DNA from 2 places in the Shewanella sp. Scap07 genome. Region 1 is predicted to be linked to the other one. Evidence: riboswitches for the same ligand, from Rfam matches in the RefSeq annotation. Region 1 holds a riboswitch; the other holds the start of a gene.
What was found. Region 1 has a riboswitch for lysine ahead of lysC (lysine-sensitive aspartokinase 3). Riboswitches for the same ligand answer to the same signal wherever they lie in the genome.
Positions count from the first base shown of each region.

Region 2: it holds a riboswitch for lysine, as region 1 does, so the genes downstream of both, FLM48_RS07190 (Na+/H+ antiporter NhaC family protein) here and lysC (lysine-sensitive aspartokinase 3) in region 1, are expected to answer to the same signal.

Region 1 covers NZ_CP041329.1:846,346-855,407, reverse strand. The annotation lists gene FLM48_RS03680 (succinylglutamate desuccinylase/aspartoacylase family protein) at 1-723, opposite strand, end outside; gene lysC (lysine-sensitive aspartokinase 3) at 727-2,106, opposite strand; lysine riboswitch at 2,239-2,418, opposite strand; gene FLM48_RS03670 (DUF3293 domain-containing protein) at 2,562-2,990, opposite strand; gene arcA (two-component system response regulator ArcA) at 3,569-4,288, shown strand; gene FLM48_RS03660 (DPP IV N-terminal domain-containing protein) at 4,418-6,667, opposite strand; gene FLM48_RS03655 (class 1 fructose-bisphosphatase) at 6,930-7,919, shown strand; gene FLM48_RS03650 (flavocytochrome c) at 8,118-9,062, opposite strand, start outside.
Region 2 covers NZ_CP041329.1:1,627,540-1,636,601, forward strand. The annotation lists gene FLM48_RS22850 (amidohydrolase family protein) at 1-2,385, opposite strand, end outside; gene FLM48_RS07175 (H-NS family nucleoid-associated regulatory protein) at 2,550-2,942, opposite strand; gene FLM48_RS07180 (electron transfer flavoprotein subunit beta/FixA family protein) at 3,252-4,001, shown strand; gene FLM48_RS07185 (FAD-binding protein) at 4,001-4,924, shown strand; lysine riboswitch at 5,081-5,300, shown strand; gene FLM48_RS07190 (Na+/H+ antiporter NhaC family protein) at 5,380-6,945, shown strand; gene FLM48_RS07195 (transporter substrate-binding domain-containing protein) at 7,161-7,931, shown strand; gene FLM48_RS07200 (thymidine kinase) at 8,136-8,717, shown strand; gene FLM48_RS07205 (hypothetical protein) at 8,733-9,062, opposite strand, start outside.

The sequences.
Region 1 (9,062 bases):
TAAAGTAAAGGCATCAACCGCTACCGCAAAACTACGCCCCTGGGTCGCCATGTGCTCACTGAGTTGCCACCATGGACAAAAGATAGACTCGTCCATCGCGCCACCAAAATCATTGGGGATTATCAAGGTATAAGGAATAGAGAATTGTTTCGCAAGCTCATAAGCATAAGTCGGACAATACAAATGTTTGCATGATTTAGGCCCAGTGTGCAGATCCAGCACAATATCGGCATCATGAGCCATTTTTTGTAAACTAACCGCAAGTTGATGACCGCTAGTGATCCCCCACTCGCCATCAAGACGAGCTTGACAAGCCGCAATCAAATGGGTGCGAAATGCATGCGTCAGAGCAGCATCGTCTAGATGGTGATGCTGAGCATACCAAACCTCAACGTCTACCTTATGGTCAAAATACTCCCGATTCCAGTTCACCCCGGTGATTGGATCAAACCGACCGAGTGTAAATTCACCACTCTTTTGATTAATACCTAGCGGGTTAGCCAAAGGGACAAGTACCACGTCACCTAACACGTTTGCAGTCTCTAGGCGTTGCATTAACTGATAAATAACCGCGTTGCCCTGCACTTCGGCACCGTGAACATTGGCTTGAATATAAACACGTGGCGCTTCTACATCAGTACCGCGAAAGCGGAAAATGGGCACATTCAATTCATGGCCCGTGGCTAATTCGCCGACTTTCAATGATGACTGAGTAAATGACATGTTTTATCCTTCAAATAGATTTTGGTGCAATGCTTGAACCACTTGAGCCGCTTCCGATTCGGCCACTAAGACACATAAATTATGCGGGCTAGCGCCTTGGCATATCATGCGTACATTATGGGTTTCCAATACTTCAAACACCCGTCGACAAACACCAGCAGTGGAGGCAATTTTATTGCCTACGATAGCCACTAAGGCTAAGTCATCTTCCACTCTCACTCGACAATGCTGAGATAACTCCTGTAGCAGTGACTCGCTCAGTAGACCATTGCCCGCAGAGTCTGAGCCGGTTTTGTCCAAGGTAAGTGATACGTTAACTTCTGACGTGGTAATCAAATCGACACTGATTTTATGCTTAGCTAAAGTCGCAAAGGTTTCAGCTAAGAAGCCTTGGGCATGTAGCATCTGCAAACTATGTAAGTTTAACAGCGTCTGATCACGTCTAACCGCCACGGCACGGTAAACAGGTTCATCACTGACTTGATGACGAATCCAAGTGCCGCCGCGCTCAGGCTCTTTACTTGAACCGACAAAAACCTGAATTTTTTGTCTTACCGCCGGCAAAATTGTTGCTGGGTGCAGAACCTTGGCACCAAAGGTCGCCATTTCGGCCGCTTCATTAAAGCTAATTTCTGCAATAGGGCGAGCGTTCGGTGCTAAACGAGGATCGGTTGTGTAGATACCAGCCACATCGGTCCAAATTTCTACCGCGTTGGCCCGCAATGCCTCTGCCAATAATGCGGCAGAATAATCGCTACCGCCGCGGCCCAGTGTGGTGGTTTTACCTGCTTCATCGGCACCAATAAAGCCTTGAGTAACAATTCGCTGACTCGCCAGTAATGGCAGCAATTGGCCTTCTACTAACTGAGCAATCGTTTCAACTTGCGGCTCTGCCTTACCAAAATGGCTGTCGGTTCTCAGTACTTGGCGAACATCAAATGCAGCTGCTGATTCACCTTTCTCGCGCAGTACGGCGGCAAACAAAGCTGATGAGCATTGCTCACCTTGTGCCAATAACTCGTCCATAATCTGTTTGCTGCGATTAAGCACCAACTGCTCGCTGAGGTTGTCAATTTGGCTTAGTACACTATCTATACGTGCTGCGACATCTTGCGGTCGACCTAGGTCATCCAAAATACGGTACTGAATAGACGCAATTTCTTTAATTACTTGCTTGCGTCTATCTTCTTCTAATGTGGCTTGAGTTAGCTCAACCAGCAAGTTAGTGACACCGCTTGATGCACTGACCACCACAACGCGAGTATTGGGATTAGCCAGAATGATATCTGCGCAACGATTCATGGCAGCATAATCAGCCACAGAAGTGCCACCAAATTTGGCAACAACAATTTCATTCACAACAGATTGGGCAACAACAGACATTAGCTTTCCTCCGAACTAAATTGAGAAAAGGCTACAACATAAGAATTGATTAACATATTTACGCTCCGAACTTACTTCGTTCGAAGAGCCTGGTGTAAAGATTACACACCCTTAAGATAGGGAAAAGCGATCGTCACCAGAAGCTCTCCACCAAAAAAACAGGTGACAATCGTTAGGATTCAACCCAATCGACCGATATTGCTGTGAGCCAAACACAATGGCAATACCTCGGCGCTAATCTCCCTCATAAACTGTCGTCGGGGTTGGCCCCCCTCAAGCTTACTACCTAGTTAACGCTCCTCTTCTGTATTGGTATGTTTTCCATACCAATGACGCAAAACTAACAAATTTGACTAAATACTGTCAACGCTACAAACCAGAAAACACTGAGTTTTGTTGATTTAATCGTGTCACCGCGCCATTAAGGCTGAAAATGAAATGAAAACTGAAGCTAGCTAGCAAGATTCTGGCAGTTCACTGACTAAATTAACCCGACTAGAAAAGCGCCCTATCGCCGTCTCGTCATGCTTCAACAAGCACGGAACTAAACGTAAAGTGTCATTTTCAACAAAATAGATGGCATTTTGTTTAAAAGCTAAACCTAATGCAATCGCCGCTGGTTTATCTATCGCCACAGCCCAACTCTTTTCCATATGGCGCCGATCCGACGAAGTCCCCACCATCGCCCTATAGGGTAGGCCCATTTTCTCAATCTCACCTTGTAGCTTTCGATCTAATAATCGATTTTGACTGGCGCTCAATATTTCACCCTGTGGATTGTGGGCAGTAATAATAGCGAAAGATAAAGTGGGAGAAAGTGATTGAGTAAATAAGAATTGGGTCTGCTGATAACATTGCCAAAGGGGGTGATTATCCGTGCTCATTGCCGTCAAGCTCCAATATTCGATTCGAAATATTATAGCAAATACTGCTAGCTATCTTACAGGTGTGATCCCGATCACCAAAATGATTTTTTTATGAATGTTATAAATCAACAACTTAGGTCAAGTCGTGTGATATAGCTCAAAACCCAAAGTAAATTTGTTAACATTTCATTTGTTAACAAATGCCTAAAACGAGTACAATAAGCACCGTTGGTTAGCATTTTAGAACAATAAGATGCACCGCACTTAGTTACTTCGACTGACTGACACGCAAGTAACGAGCAAACCAACTTCCTGTATAAAATGTCGGCGTGACCAGCCAGCACATTTAAAGCTTAAAAATAATTAACTAGTAGGGGGAACTAATCTCTACTATTGTTAATCGAAGTGAATACAGTTCGCGTTTCCTAAAAATATAGAGATACGCATACTTTACTAATCATGAAGTGTGTTGCTGTTTCAGGCTAGTTTTTGAGAGCACCGACGTGGATCAGTAATTGTCAGTAGATGAGATGGGGCGCAGCCGTAGCACGCGCTCATGGTTAGAACAGATTTGAACAAATATTAGGTACTTTAATATGCAAAACCCGCACATTCTGATCGTTGAAGATGAAGCCGTTACCAGAAACACGCTAAGAAGTATTTTTGAAGCAGAAGGATATGTGGTATCAGAAGCTAATGATGGCGCAGAGATGCATAAAGCAATGCAAGAAAACAAGATCAACTTGGTAGTGATGGATATCAATCTACCGGGTAAAAATGGTCTGTTACTTGCGCGTGAACTACGTGAGATCAACAACATCGGCCTAATCTTCCTAACGGGTCGTGATAACGAAGTTGACAAGATCTTAGGTCTTGAAATTGGTGCTGATGACTACATCACTAAACCATTCAACCCACGTGAGTTGACTATCCGTGCACGTAACCTACTAACGCGAGTCAATAGCACTGGTACTGAATCAGAAGAGAAAAGCGCAGTTGAGTTCTACCGTTTCAACGGTTGGAGCTTAGAAATTAACAGCCGCTCTCTAGTTAGCCCACAAGGCGAATCTTACAAATTGCCACGTAGCGAATTCCGCGCGATGCTGCACTTTGTTGAGAACCCTGGCAAAATCTTAACTCGTGCTGACCTACTCATGAAAATGACTGGTCGCGAACTTAAGCCACATGACCGCACTGTTGACGTGACTATCCGTCGTATCCGTAAGCACTTTGAAAGCTTGCCAGATACGCCAGAAATCATCGCGACTATTCACGGTGAAGGCTATCGTTTCTGCGGTAACTTAGAAGAAGTTTAAGTTACTCAGTAAGATAACTAAAAAGCCAGTCTAAAGACTGGCTTTTTTGTGGCCGCGATTTGATGAGGATTGCCTATAACAATCGGCAATTGCTGCCTCTAGGGCATTATCTCGCGCGGTTAGCTTGCACTAAGGTTTTAGCTGCCTATCTAAAAAGTCTGCTAATGAGCGATACAAATGAGTGCGTACCTTATGACCACGCATTGAGTGTTTCGACCCCGGGTAGTCAATCATTTGAAATAGCTTACCTTCATCTTGCAGGGCTTTGTACACCCGAGTGCTATTTTCAAACAAGACATTATCATCAGCCATGCCATGATACATCAACAGTCCCGACTGATAGTTTTTCACATAGGGGAATACACTGCTCGCCTCATAGCCTTGAGCATTGGTTTGCGGGTGACCTAAATATCGCTCAGTATAGTGCGTATCATACAATGCCCAGTCAGTTACTGGCGCACCAGAAATAGCCGCTTTGAAATGCGTAGGCGCTTTAAACAATCCCATTAAGGCCATATAACCGCCATAGCTATGGCCATATAACGCAATATTCTCGCCATCAACAAATGACTGAGTACGCAAGAAGTCGACACCGGCTTTCTGATCATTAACCTCAACTTCGCCTAAGTGCTCATGAATAACAAACTCAAACCGAGTGCCGCGATGCGCCGAGCCACGATTGTCTAGCTGAAAAACAACATAACCTTGTTGCAATAAGTATTGCGTAAAGTAGTCATGCTCGCTCCAACTGTTCACTACTAACTGTGCATGCGGGCCGCCATACACTCGCACTACCACAGGGTAACGCTGACTTGCATCAAAGTTAGTTGGCTTAAATAGGCGATATTGCAGTGCTTGGCCATCCTCAGCTTTAATCTGGCCAAACTCCGGTTGCTGCCACAAACCAAAATAGGGATAGAGTGGATGAGTCTTGTTGATGGCATTCTCTTCCACCCAAGCTAAACGTTCACCCTGTTCATCATGTAAGCTGATTTGCGGAGGCTGTGACAAGCTATTGAAATAGTCTAAATAGATTGCTTGGTTATCGGCAAACACTGGCATATGCATACCACTGCGCGAACTTAACTGCTCGACATCACCACCGCCAAGTGGCACTCGATAAAGGTGTCTTTCGGTGACCTTAGTTTTACGGCCAGTGAAATATAACCACTGATTGGTCTCATCAATAAAAGAGACGGTATCAACGGCCCACTCACCTTGGGTAAGCTGTTTGGCCAAGCTGCCATCTAAATTAAATAGATAAAGATGATTAAAACCATCGCGCTCCGACGCCCAAATAAACTGCTCGGTTTTCTTTAAGAAATGCAAATCGTCATTGAGGTTTATCCACGCACGGCTACGCTCTTTGACTAAATCGCGACTTTGCTTAATATCTGCTAGATCCACAACCCGTAGATCTAAGGCTTTTTGATCGCGGCTTTGCCATTGAAAAGATAGCTGCTGGCTATTTGGCAGCCATTTAACTCTCGGCAAATAGATGTCCTTGTCGGCACCAAGGTCGACCCATTGTGTCTGCTTTGAAGCCAGGTTAACAACGCCCAATTGCACGGTAACATTGGTTTTACCCGCATAAGGGTAGCGCTGCTCAGTCAGTTTAATGCCATCAGCGTATATTTCATTACGCGTGACCAATTCTACCCCTGACTCATCAACTCGGGTGTAGGCAATTGCAGATTCATCCGGTGCCCACCAGTAACCTGTCATGCGGCCCATCTCTTCTTGAGCGACAAACTCCGCCATTGCATTCTTAATCGCGCCACCACCGTCAGTGGTCATTGCCGTCAATTGGTTGTTGGCAAGATCTAATACATACAGGTTTTGCTCACGAACGAAAGAGACATAATGTCCTTTAGGCGACAAGCGCGCATCTGTTGCAAACCCTTCGCCAATGGCAAGCTGGGTAACTTTGCCAGAATCGATTGCAAATAAATACAAGTTGCCACTGGCTGGGATTAGAATCGTTTGGCCATCGTCAGACCAAAAGTATTCCATGATCCCCTGGCCATAAATACGTTGACGTTCACGCCTTGCCTTCTCTTCATCAGATAGCTCAGCAATGGTGAGCTTTTGTGCATCAAGCAAACGACTTTGTTGACCCGTTGCCACATCCATCTGCCAAAGATCGTAAAAGTGTTGATCATCAGCACGGCCAGCTAAATAGGTCACCAGCTTGCCATCAGGCGATAGCTTTAACCCTCTAGGGCTACTGCCAGCTAAAGCAGGCGAATCATATAAACGTTCTATGGTTAGCGGCGTTTGGCCACCAACAGATGTAGATTGCGTGCTAAGCGCACTGCAAGACTGAGATAAAAGCATAGGCACCGCCATTAGGGCTAAACTCATCCATTTTTTTGTCATTATTGTGTCCTGGACGTAAGTGAACTGATAAACGTTACAACATCTGCGCCATTGTGCCTTAAAGCTTCACAAAACTAAAACAATCATCGCACTATTGTTGTCACTGAAACTTGTTATAAATTCAGATATAATCAGCGCCAAATTATAAATAATGCACTAGACGAGATAGCCACCGTTACTACCTACTCGGTGATAAAGGTGTCACGTCGCTACCCCATAAGATCTCACGCTGAGCTCGCTCGGCAATGAAATAGGAAACAAGATGCAAACTCTGGCTGAAAATCTGACCTCACAAGCAATTTCTCCTACTCTTGAAAAACTTATTCTGACCCTAGCTAACACCTCAAAAGAGATTAGTCATGCAGTACGCCACGGCGCATTAGCCGGTGTTTTGGGCGCGACTGAGCAAGAAAACGTTCAGGGTGAAACCCAGAAAAAGCTCGATATCATCACCAATGATATGCTTAAAGATGCGTTACAAGCTGACGGCACGGTTCGTGGTATCGCGTCTGAAGAAGAAGACTATGTGGTTGAAGCGGATGCCAATGGCGAATTTTTAGTGTGTTTCGACCCATTAGATGGCTCATCGAACATCGACATCAACTCGCTGGTCGGTACCATTTTTTCAGTGCTACCTGCGACTGATGGTGAGTTAACAGAGCAAAGCTTCTTACAAGCTGGTCGTAATCAAGTGGCTGCAGGTTATGTACTTTATGGTCCATCAACTATGTTGGCACTCACCACAGGTAAAGGCGTACAGTTATTTACCCTAAACCCAGAAACCAACGAGTTCTTGCTAACCGATGGCGCTATGGCCATTAGCAAAGACACGGGTGAGTTTGCCATTAACATGTCAAATCAACGTTTTTGGGAAGCCCCAATGCAAACTTACATCAGCGATCTATTGCTAGGTAAGATTGGCCCACGTGAAAAGTCATTCAACATGCGTTGGATTGCCGCTATGGTGGGTGATGTGCATCGCGTACTGTCGCGCGGCGGTATTTTTACCTACCCAACAGACAACAAAAACCCTGAAAAACCATACAAGTTACGGTTAATGTATGAAGCAAACCCAATGGCATTCTTGGTGGAACAAGCAGGCGGTAAGGCTTCAACCGGTTATGAAACGATTTTGGACATTCAACCCACTGAAATTCATCAACGTGTCGCAGTGATCTTAGGCTCTGCTAACGAAGTTGATATGTGTTTGGAGTATCACGGCCAAGATTACAGTGAAGAGCCAAGCCTATAAATAGTGATATACGCTGATACATAAACGCCACTTAGTGTGGCGTTTTTTTATTGCATAAAAAAAGCCACAGTAATAACACTGTGGCTTGGGCTAGCGATGCTTAGCACCGCTTGTCTTTACCTAAGACGAACTTATTAAACATGCTAGTTAAGTAGAGTACACTGATTTGTATAAGTCCTCTTACTTAGCAACCAGTTCTTATTTGGTTGAATACTTAGCCGCTTCTTCACCCGCAACTTTACCAAAGGTAATGATGTCGGAAATCGCGTTACCACCAAGACGGTTAGCACCATGAACGCCACCAGTCACTTCACCGGCACCGTATAGGCCTGGAATCACTTGCTGTTTGGCATTGATGATTTCCGCTTTAGAATCGATTTTCACCCCACCCATAGTGTGGTGAACACCCGGTGTGACTTCAATGGCGTAGTAGTTACCTTCGTTTAGGGCGCGTGGCAGATTTGGACGTTCAAAGTCTGTATCTTTACCTGCTTTAACAAAGCCGTTGTAACGTGCAATCGCTTCTGCTAATGCCTTACCATCGATGTTTTCAAGTTTACCCAGCTTCTCTGGTGACTCGGCAGAAGGCACCACACCTAGGCCAATGTACTTATCAATTTTCTTCAGTGACTTACGTACTGAGTCATCAAAAATTAAGTAGGCTGTCTTACCCGTTTGTTGCAAAATAGCCGCGGCCGCTTTATCACGCGTGGTGATTTCATTAACAAAGCGCTTGCCTTCACGGTTAACCAAAATGGCACCATTACCACGTACCGCTTCAGTCACCATCACCCCACCTTTAACCGATAGCGTTGGATGAGCTTGAATATATTGTAGATCCTGCATTGCAGCACCTGCATTACCTGCCACATCAATACCATCACCAGTTGCACCTGGTTGGTTGGTTGATACAAAGCCTTTTAATTTAGGATCAAGCTTAGCCACACGGTCATTATTCTTACCAAAACCACCTGTCGCTAACACGACGGCATCCGCTTTCACCCAGTAGTATCCTGTGTACATGCCTTTGACTAAGATACCGGTCACTTTGCCGTCAGTATCTTGCAGGATCTCAATACCACGGGTATTCATGCGCATGTCGATGTTGCGCTCTTTGGCATTATCATAAAGCACTTGGATAAC
Region 2 (9,062 bases), 780 kb from region 1:
GGAATGAATATGTACATCGCGCTCGTCTGCTAACACTTCAGCAATCGCTTCTAGGCGATAATTAGGTTGAGGTGCAATTTGTCGGCGTTTTTCACTTGAACGCATTTTTGACCAGTCTTGCTTAGATTGACGGTAAGCTTTGGCTTCATTAAATGCTTCTTCAAATAATGATTTCACCCCCATGCGCGTTTGTGGGAAACGTTCATCGTAGTCATCGCCCCAGTTGCTTTGCTTAACGTTTTCACCCAGTGCAAATTTAATACTCTTTGGTGCTTGAGTCATTTTCAGCTCGTTGGCACTCACGCCCCAGCGAGTTTTAATCACCTGAGCCTGTCCACCAATCGGATTAGCACTGCCATGTAGTAATTGCGCCGTGGTGACGCCGCCAGCTAAGGCACGATAAAGTGCAATGGCATCGGGGTCGAGAATATCGCCAATACGGACTTCTGAGGTAATGGCATCGGTAGCTTCATTGGTGCCGCCGTTAATGGCGATATGCGAATGCTCATCAATGATACCCGCTGTAAGGTGTTTACCCTTTGCATCAATGACTTGATATCCAGAAGGCGTGGAAAGATTTTCGCCAACCTCATCTATCTTTCCGCGGGTGATAATGACGTCATGATTGGCTAACACGCCATCAGAGGTCGAGGTCCACACGGTGGCATTCTTGATATGAACTTTTTCAAGTTCTGGAGCTTGGGTTAAGCCGTAAGCGACATTGGGCTTGGTGACGCTTGATACGTAGTGCGCTTTTTCCGCAGCTTTTACTACCGCAGGTTGCGGCGCTTTAGGCGAGGCAATACCCGCTACTGGCCACTGTTGATTACTTGAATCTAACATTCTGCCACGGGCGCCTTTATCGTCAAACCACAAGGTAAAACGGCTGACTCCTGGGTAGCCTGCTTCACTGAGATCACCCGTAAATGTTAATCGACCAGCTTGATAGGCAAGCGCTTTTAGCTCAATACTTTGTTCGCCGCTACTGAGAGTGCCGCTGAGTTTGTCACCTTGCTTAAGATCTAAACTTAGATTGATATCACCCAACTGTAATAGGTATTGCTGCTCTAAATGAGCATTACGGCTATCAATGAGCTGTTGTGGTTGGCCTTGCAGCCAAACCGTGTGGATGGTTCCGTCAGTAAATAGGTTACCTTTAGTAATAACAAAATCGGCCGTATAACCAGCTTTTAGCTTGCCACTAAACTCTGCTGTGCCCACCATTTCCGCAGCATCTGTGGTCAATGCTGATAGTGCTTGCTCTTCAGATAAGCCCGCTTCGATAGCGCGGCGAATGCGTGGCCAAAACTCTTCGGCTTCAATACCGTGTTGTGTTAAGGCAAAGGGGATCCCCGCACCGGCTATGACTGCTGGGTTAGCAGGAGCACGTTCCCAATGCCTCAATAGTGATAATGGAATATCACGTTCGCTGTCGCTATCAGTAATATGCGGGGCAGCCGGGAAGTTGAGCGGTAATACTAGGCTATATTGGTTGGCTTTTATCTCATCGACTCGGGCATATTCTCGACCATTACCCACCAAGGTGCCGTTAATCTTTGCTTCTTTTAATAAGGTACTTGCGCGCAATAGATTATTGAGATTGCGGGTTTCAAATAGAACATGTTCTTTGTCAATATTGGTTAGGTTGGCTAATGCAGCATTATATTCAATATTGTTTTTTGCTTGTTTGGAATGGGCTTTATCGATATTAGCTTTATACCACTGCACATCTGAAAATGTCTGTCTTATAAGCGCAATACTGCCCATCAATGAGTTGGGGTAGTCTTGAATTGAGCTGCCTTTATCAAAGGCCATTAAATGGCTCGCTGATGCGTTATAAATCACCTCATTTGCTTTTTTATCCGCCAAGGATATGGTCGCGCCGCGGCCACGAAAAATACCATCATGAATACCAGCTTGCACCGACGTGAAGCCGTTATTGATCCACGCTTTAGCGCTGTCTTTATCTGGGTATATATAGTCGACCCAGTTTTGCTGTGAGTGGATAGCACCGTTTGCGGCATTGCCGCCAATACGTTTGATATCCGTCACCGGACCAGAGCTTGATTGTTCGGGATACTGATAGTCAACGCCGTACTCAGTAAAGGGATCGATAAAGCCGGGATAAATAGTATATCCGCGCATATCCACCACGTACGCCCCTTGAGGCACCTCATTGTCTTTTACCACTGCTTTGATTTTGTTGTTCTCAATAATAAGCGTGGCATTATCAAGTTGCTTACCTGGCTCGAGCATTAACCTCGCATGGGTTAGTGCAGTGAGTTTTGGTGTGTTATCAGTGAGTTGCGAGTTGGCGTGTAGGCTAGGACTAAGTGTAATACCTAGCAAAGCGCAAGTTAGCGCAGTTTTATTATTGTTATGCATATATAAAATGAGTTGATAAGTATGGCCTAGGTTGTCAAAGAATATCGTAATTAGTGCTGAAACACCAAAGTGGATTTGTTACGGATAGTGTCAACGGCTGTGCTTAAACAAAAAAAGCCGAATTGATTCAATTCGGCTTTTTAAATTCGATAAAACAATCGTCGTTAGATTAGGAAGTCATCCATACTACGACCTTTATCTAATTCATTTTTGAATACTGTTGGTGTACGGCCTTGGCCAGTCCATGTAATGGTTTCACCATTTACTTCAATCTTATATTTCGCTGGACGTGGAGCACGTTTTTTAGGTGCGGCTTTTAATGCTGCTGCGCCTAGGTCATCTACTGATAAACCAACTGCTTCCATTTGTTTACGAATTTCATCAATCTTGGCATTACGCTCCGCTAATGCTTCAGATTCAGCGGCAATTTTTGCCTCTCTATCTGTGATGATTTTTTCAAGCTTACCCGATAGCTCTTTTAATTCATCAATTGATAACTCTTTGACTGCCGCTTTAAAGCGACGGCCGTGAGTTAATATATCTAAAAAATCGCTCATAATAATAGTGGTCCTATTTATGTAACTTTGTTTATTTGTATCACCGCTAATAATAGAAAGGATTTAACTCACAATCAAATAAAAGTTTAAAATATGTACGTATATAAACAAAAAATAATCAGGAAATAGTCTTTTTATATAAATAACGACTTATTCGGGTGGTAATAATCAAGTCGGCAAGTTCTCAATACAAACGTGCGTTTGAATCTCTATTGACGTTAACGTCAACAGCACGTAAAGTGACTGCTATTCTGTATAGCCTAAGCTGTACCATTGTATGAGACCGAGAGACGTATAAAAGGAAGCCTTATGAAAGTTTTGGTGCCAGTAAAACGTGTCGTAGATGCAAATGTAAAAGTCAGAGTGAATGCTGATAATACTGCTGTCGACACGGCTAATCTAAAAATGGCTATTAATCCATTTTGTGAAATTGCTGTTGAAGAAGCAGTACGTTTAAAAGAAGCAGGCGTTGTCAGTGAAATTGTCGTTGCGACAGTAGGCCCTAAAGCTGCGCAAGAACAACTTCGTACGGCAATGGCATTAGGTGCAGACAGAGGCATCCATGTTGAAACAGATGACAGCTATTGTGCACTATCAATTGCAAAAATCCTCAATGCCATTCAAACCAACGAACAAGCAGAGCTGATTATTCTCGGCAAGCAGTCTATTGATGGTGATAATAATCAAACCGGACAAATGCTGGCGGCATTAGCTAAGTTACCACAAGCGACATTTGCTTCAGAAGTCAGTGTTGCCGACGGTGCGGTTAGCGTTACTCGTGAGATTGATGGTGGTTTACAAACCATTAAGATGCCACTTCCTGCGGTGATCACCGCTGATCTGCGCTTAAATGAACCTCGTTATGCCAAATTACCCAACATTATGAAGGCGAAGCGTAAACCACTTGATACCGTGTCTGTAGACAGCTTAGGGGTAACCTTAGGGGAGCATCAAAAGGTGATCAGTGTTACGCCACCTGCTGAGCGTCAAGCGGGTGTTATGGTGGGTTCAGTTGAAGAGCTGGCTGATAAGTTAAAGAACGAAGCGAAGGTGATCTAATGACAACTTTAGTAATTGCAGAACACGATAACCAAAGCTTGAAAGCAGATACTGCCAAAGTTGTAGCCTGTGCTCAGGCAATCGGCGCTGATGTGGATGTACTTGTGGTTGGTGCTAATTGTGCAGCGGCAGCAAGTGAAGCGGCTAAACTTAATGGCGTATCTAAAGTATTGGTTGCAGACGCTGACGCTTATGCCCATGGCTTGGCCGACAATTTGGGCGAGCTTATCAGCGGGATTGGAGCTGATTACTCTCACATTTTGGCGAGTGCATCGAGCTTAGGTAAAGATGTATTACCCCGCGTAGCAGCACTGCTTGATGTAGCGCAGTTGTCTGAAGTGGTTGAAGTAAAGAGTGACGATACCTTTGTACGTCCTGTTTACGCTGGTAATGCGATGGAAACAGTACAAAGTCTTGATGCAAAGAAAGTCATGACAGTGCGCTCTAGCGCGTTTGATGCTGTGGCCAGTGACGGCAATGCAGAACTGGTTACGCTTGATACTGTGATTGAAAGCCAAGTGAGTTTTGAATCACAAAGCTTGACTGAGTCTGAGCGTCCTGAGCTTGGCAACGCTGCAGTGATTGTTTCTGGTGGACGTGCGTTAGCAAGCAGTGAAAACTTTGCCATTTTAGAGGCCTTGGCTGATAAGTTGGGTGGTGCATTGGGCGCGTCTCGAGCGGCGGTTGACGCAGGGTTTGTTCCTAACGATCTGCAAGTGGGTCAAACGGGTAAAATTGTCGCGCCTGATTTGTATATTGCTGTGGGGATCTCCGGTGCCATTCAACACTTGGCTGGCATGAAAGATTCAAAAGTGATTGTGGCGATTAACAAAGACCCAGAAGCGCCTATTTTTCAGGTGGCTGATTATGGATTAGAAGCGGATTTGTTTGATGCCATTCCAGCATTAACTAAGTTGGTCTAAGCTAAATATCAATAGGTTGTAATTGTAAGGTTATAGCCTTGGTGTCAGCATTATTATTAGTGTGACATCGATCACATCAAGCGGTTTTGAGGTGGCATCCTCAAAGCCGCTTATGTTTTGATGAGCCTCACGTTTTCAGCCTAGGTTGAGAACGTCCTGAAAAGTAGAGGTGCATGAGATATAAGTACCTGCAGCGAGGGTGATGCCTAAGACCTGCAAGGAAAGGATTGAATGCCGAAGTTGTTACACTCATCAAAGTTAACTGCTGGGGCTGTCCTCGAATAGAGACAGCACTGCCATAGACTTCTTATCCGGATGATAAGAAAATGTTATACCTATATAATGCTGGGTATTACTATGGAGCGCTACTGAAAGGACAGGTGTTTTTGATATCTTCATCCATATCCCACCAGTTCAGTCGCCTCCATTCGTACTCAAAACGAAGAAAATAATAAATGACGACTCTAAGTTACGCTGATTCAGCGCTCTCGTTGCTACCACCTGTGGTTGCAATTCTCATGGCCATATTTACTCGTAAAGTGCTGCTATCTCTCGGTGTGGGTATCTTATTGGGTATCTTGCTCATTACCGATTTTGCCGTAGTCGATTCAGGTCAGTACTTGGCTAACCAAGCCGTAGGCCTGTTTTGGGAAGACGGTGCCATGAACAGCTGGAATGTTTATTTGCTGGGCTTCTTAATCCTACTAGGAATGATCACAGCGTTAATTACTGTGAGCGGAGCAGCAAAAGCGTTTGCAGAATGGGCAAGAACTCGTATTCGCAATAAGCGTGACGCCAAGTTGCTGACCATGTTCTTGGGGTGTGTGGTTTTTATTGATGATTACTTCAATAGCTTAGTTGTGGGTAGCGTTGCGAGACCGCTCACCGATCGTTATTACATCTCTCGTAGTAAATTAGCTTATCTACTCGATAGCACCGCAGCACCTATCTGCGTTATATCACCAGTGTCGAGTTGGGGCGCATATATTATTGCATTAATCGGCGGTATTTTAACTGCACATGGCTTTACCGATACTGGCCATTTAAGCGTGTTTGTGCAAATGATTCCCATGAATTTCTATGCCATTTTTGCACTATTATTGCTGCTGTGTGTGGCCTTTATGGGGCTAGATGTTGGCCCGATGCGTCAGCATGAGTTAAATGCACAAAAAGGCAATCTTTACGATGAATCAAAAGGCTTACCCCCTGGGGCTAACAGCGATTTACCTGAGTCTGATTCAGGTAAAATTATTGGTCTTTTCTTACCGATCACCGTACTCGTTGCCGCGACTATTTATTTCATGATCAGCAGCGGTGCAGATGCATTGGCAGCTGACTCGATTGAATTCTCGGTTATTGGTGCCTTTGAGAAGACTGATGTTGCCTGGTCATTGTTCTATGGCGCTTTGATTGGTTTAGCGGCAACAGTTGCGTTGGTTGTCAGTCAAGGGCTTGAGAAAGGGTTACTGGTTAAAGGTTTAGTTGCCGGTGCGCGCTCTATGTTGCCAGCGATATACATCTTACTGTTTGCGTGGACTATTGCCGGTGTAATTGGCCAACTTGAGACCGGTAAATATATGGCGAGCTTGGCTTCTGGCAATATTCCGTTCGCCTTGTTACCTGCGGTACTGTTTGTGCTAGCTGGCCTAACGGCATTTTCAACCGGAACTAGCTGGGGCACCTTTGGTATCATGCTGCCGATTGCCGCGGATATGGCGATGGGTACGCACACTAATATGATGTTACCTATGTTGGCCGCTGTGCTTGCCGGTGCGGTATTTGGAGATCATTGCTCGCCAATCTCTGATACAACGATTTTGTCTTCAACTGGGGCAAACTGTCATCACATCGACCACGTATTGACGCAACTTCCTTATGCAGTGATTGTGGCAATAATCAGTTTGGGTGGTTACACCGTACTTGGTTTTACTGAGTCATTAACTGCTGGATTACTGACGTGTACAGTATTGTTCATTATTAGTGTGTTGATTCTTAGAGTGAAGTCAAAGCAACCTGCATAGTATTGAGTCGTTATTTGTAACAACTTAAGCAGGGTTAAATACTAAGCACTTTATCGATTGATAAAGTGCTTTTTTATTTTAAGATTGCCGCTGTCTTTATTGGGGGTGGTATAAGCCACTAACAACTTCTTGAAATTGGGCTCTATCACTAATAATGGTCTTTTTATACTGCTATAATAAATGCATTAGTACTCAAAAAGGGTTAACTGGACGTAATGTACAGGCTTAACCATTTAGCCAATCCCGTCTTATTTTATTTAGCTTTGCTGTTCACGGCGCTGTTTTGTGCGCCAAGTTTGAGTGCCGATAACACACCGCTAAAGTTCGGCATATCCATTGGTTTTCCACCTTATCAGTACCAAGTAGATGATTATCCCGCTGGTTTCGATGTCGATGTAGCCAAGCTTATTGCAAACAGCTTAGAGCGAGATTTTGAGTTTGTTCAGGGGCAATGGGATACCGTGCTCAATCAACTAAGGTTTGGTGAAATAGACCTGATTGTTGGCATGGAAATTAACTCTATTCGTGCGCGTGTATTTGATTTTTCAGTACCTTATTATGAACGCCGAGATGCGGTATTTGTATTGAGTGGCAATCAGTCGATTAAACAGTTGGCCGATCTCGAAGGGCGATTGGTTGCGGGCGATCGGCATTCAACCTTACAAAGCCAGTGGCAGCAACAGCAGAGCTTATACCAATATCGATTGCAAAATACTGCCAGTAAAGCAGTGTCGATGCAGCGTCTTGATTCAGGCCTTGTTGATGCGGCCATCATGCCTGAGGCAGTGGGATTATTTTTAGCAAAACAGCGTGGCGTTAAAGTGAGTATTTTAGCGCAACCTGCATCGGGGACGCCGGTTGCTGTGGCGGTAAAAAAGGGCAATGCCAGTCTGCATCAAGAGGTTAATCAGGCCGTTCAGCAATTGCTGGACTCTGGTGAAATTCCCCAGCTGTATCAGCGATGGTTCCATCGTAGCGATAATTAGCGGCTAGTTAGTCGTCAGGTTATTATCGGTATTTTGGCATCGAGCGATAGCCAATAAGCCGGGCCAAACTTCATCATGGTTACTCAAGTATCCTATATGTTTGCTAAGGATCAAATTTCCCGTTAGCTGATTGGTATTACATCTGGATTGGGATACGGCGACGCGGTAAACTTATCAACCTTTTTCCCCGCTAAGGAAGCAGTTTTGGCTCAGCTTTATTTTTACTACTCGGCAATGAACGCCGGCAAGTCGACATCGCTATTACAATCCTCATATAACTATCGTGAGCGCGGCATGAATACCTTAGTGATGACCGCATCGATAGATGATCGTTATGGCGTGGGTAAAGTGGCTTCTCGTATCGGCATCGAAACTGATGCGCAAGTCTTTGGTAGCCAAGATGATATCGCTAAGGTCATTGAGCAAGCACATCAACAAAAACCGCTGCATTGTATTTTGATTGACGAGTCGCAGTTCTTAAGTAAGCAGCAGGTTAAACAACTGACCTATGTGGTGGACGTGCTCGATATTCCGGTGCTGTGTTATGGCCTAAAAACTGACTTTCAGGGCGAACTGTTTAGCGGTAGCCAGTATTTACTCGCTTGGGCAGACAAGCTGATTGAGTTAAAGACCATTTGTCATTGCGGCCGCAAAGCGAACATGGTGTTGCGCCTAGATGGCGACGGCAAGCCAATGCGTGAGGGTGAGCAAGTGGCCATTGGTGGCAATGAGAGTTATGAGTCAGTGTGCCGAAAACATTTTCGTGAGTTTCTTTGGGATCAATAATCTCGCGCTAACGCACTATTGCAGTGACGCCAGTAGCTGACGCACACTGGCGCGACTGTTGTCTATTTCGGTAATAATTGCGCTGGCGCTTTGTTGATCTTGTGCCATGGATGACCAATGTTGTTGCCATACATTTTTTAGCTGCTGTGATTGTTGTTGCAGTGGCACTGTAGTGATCATCGATAGGTCAAAAACCAAGTTTACTTTAATCCAGCCTTTGCGCGGATTGCCACCAATAGGATCCTTGTCATAGTGAGCGGCATAGACAATCGCTTCTAACTCGGACAGCTGCAGTAATAACTCAAAGCTGGCCGCACGCATGGTATTGTTATGCTCACTGATCTC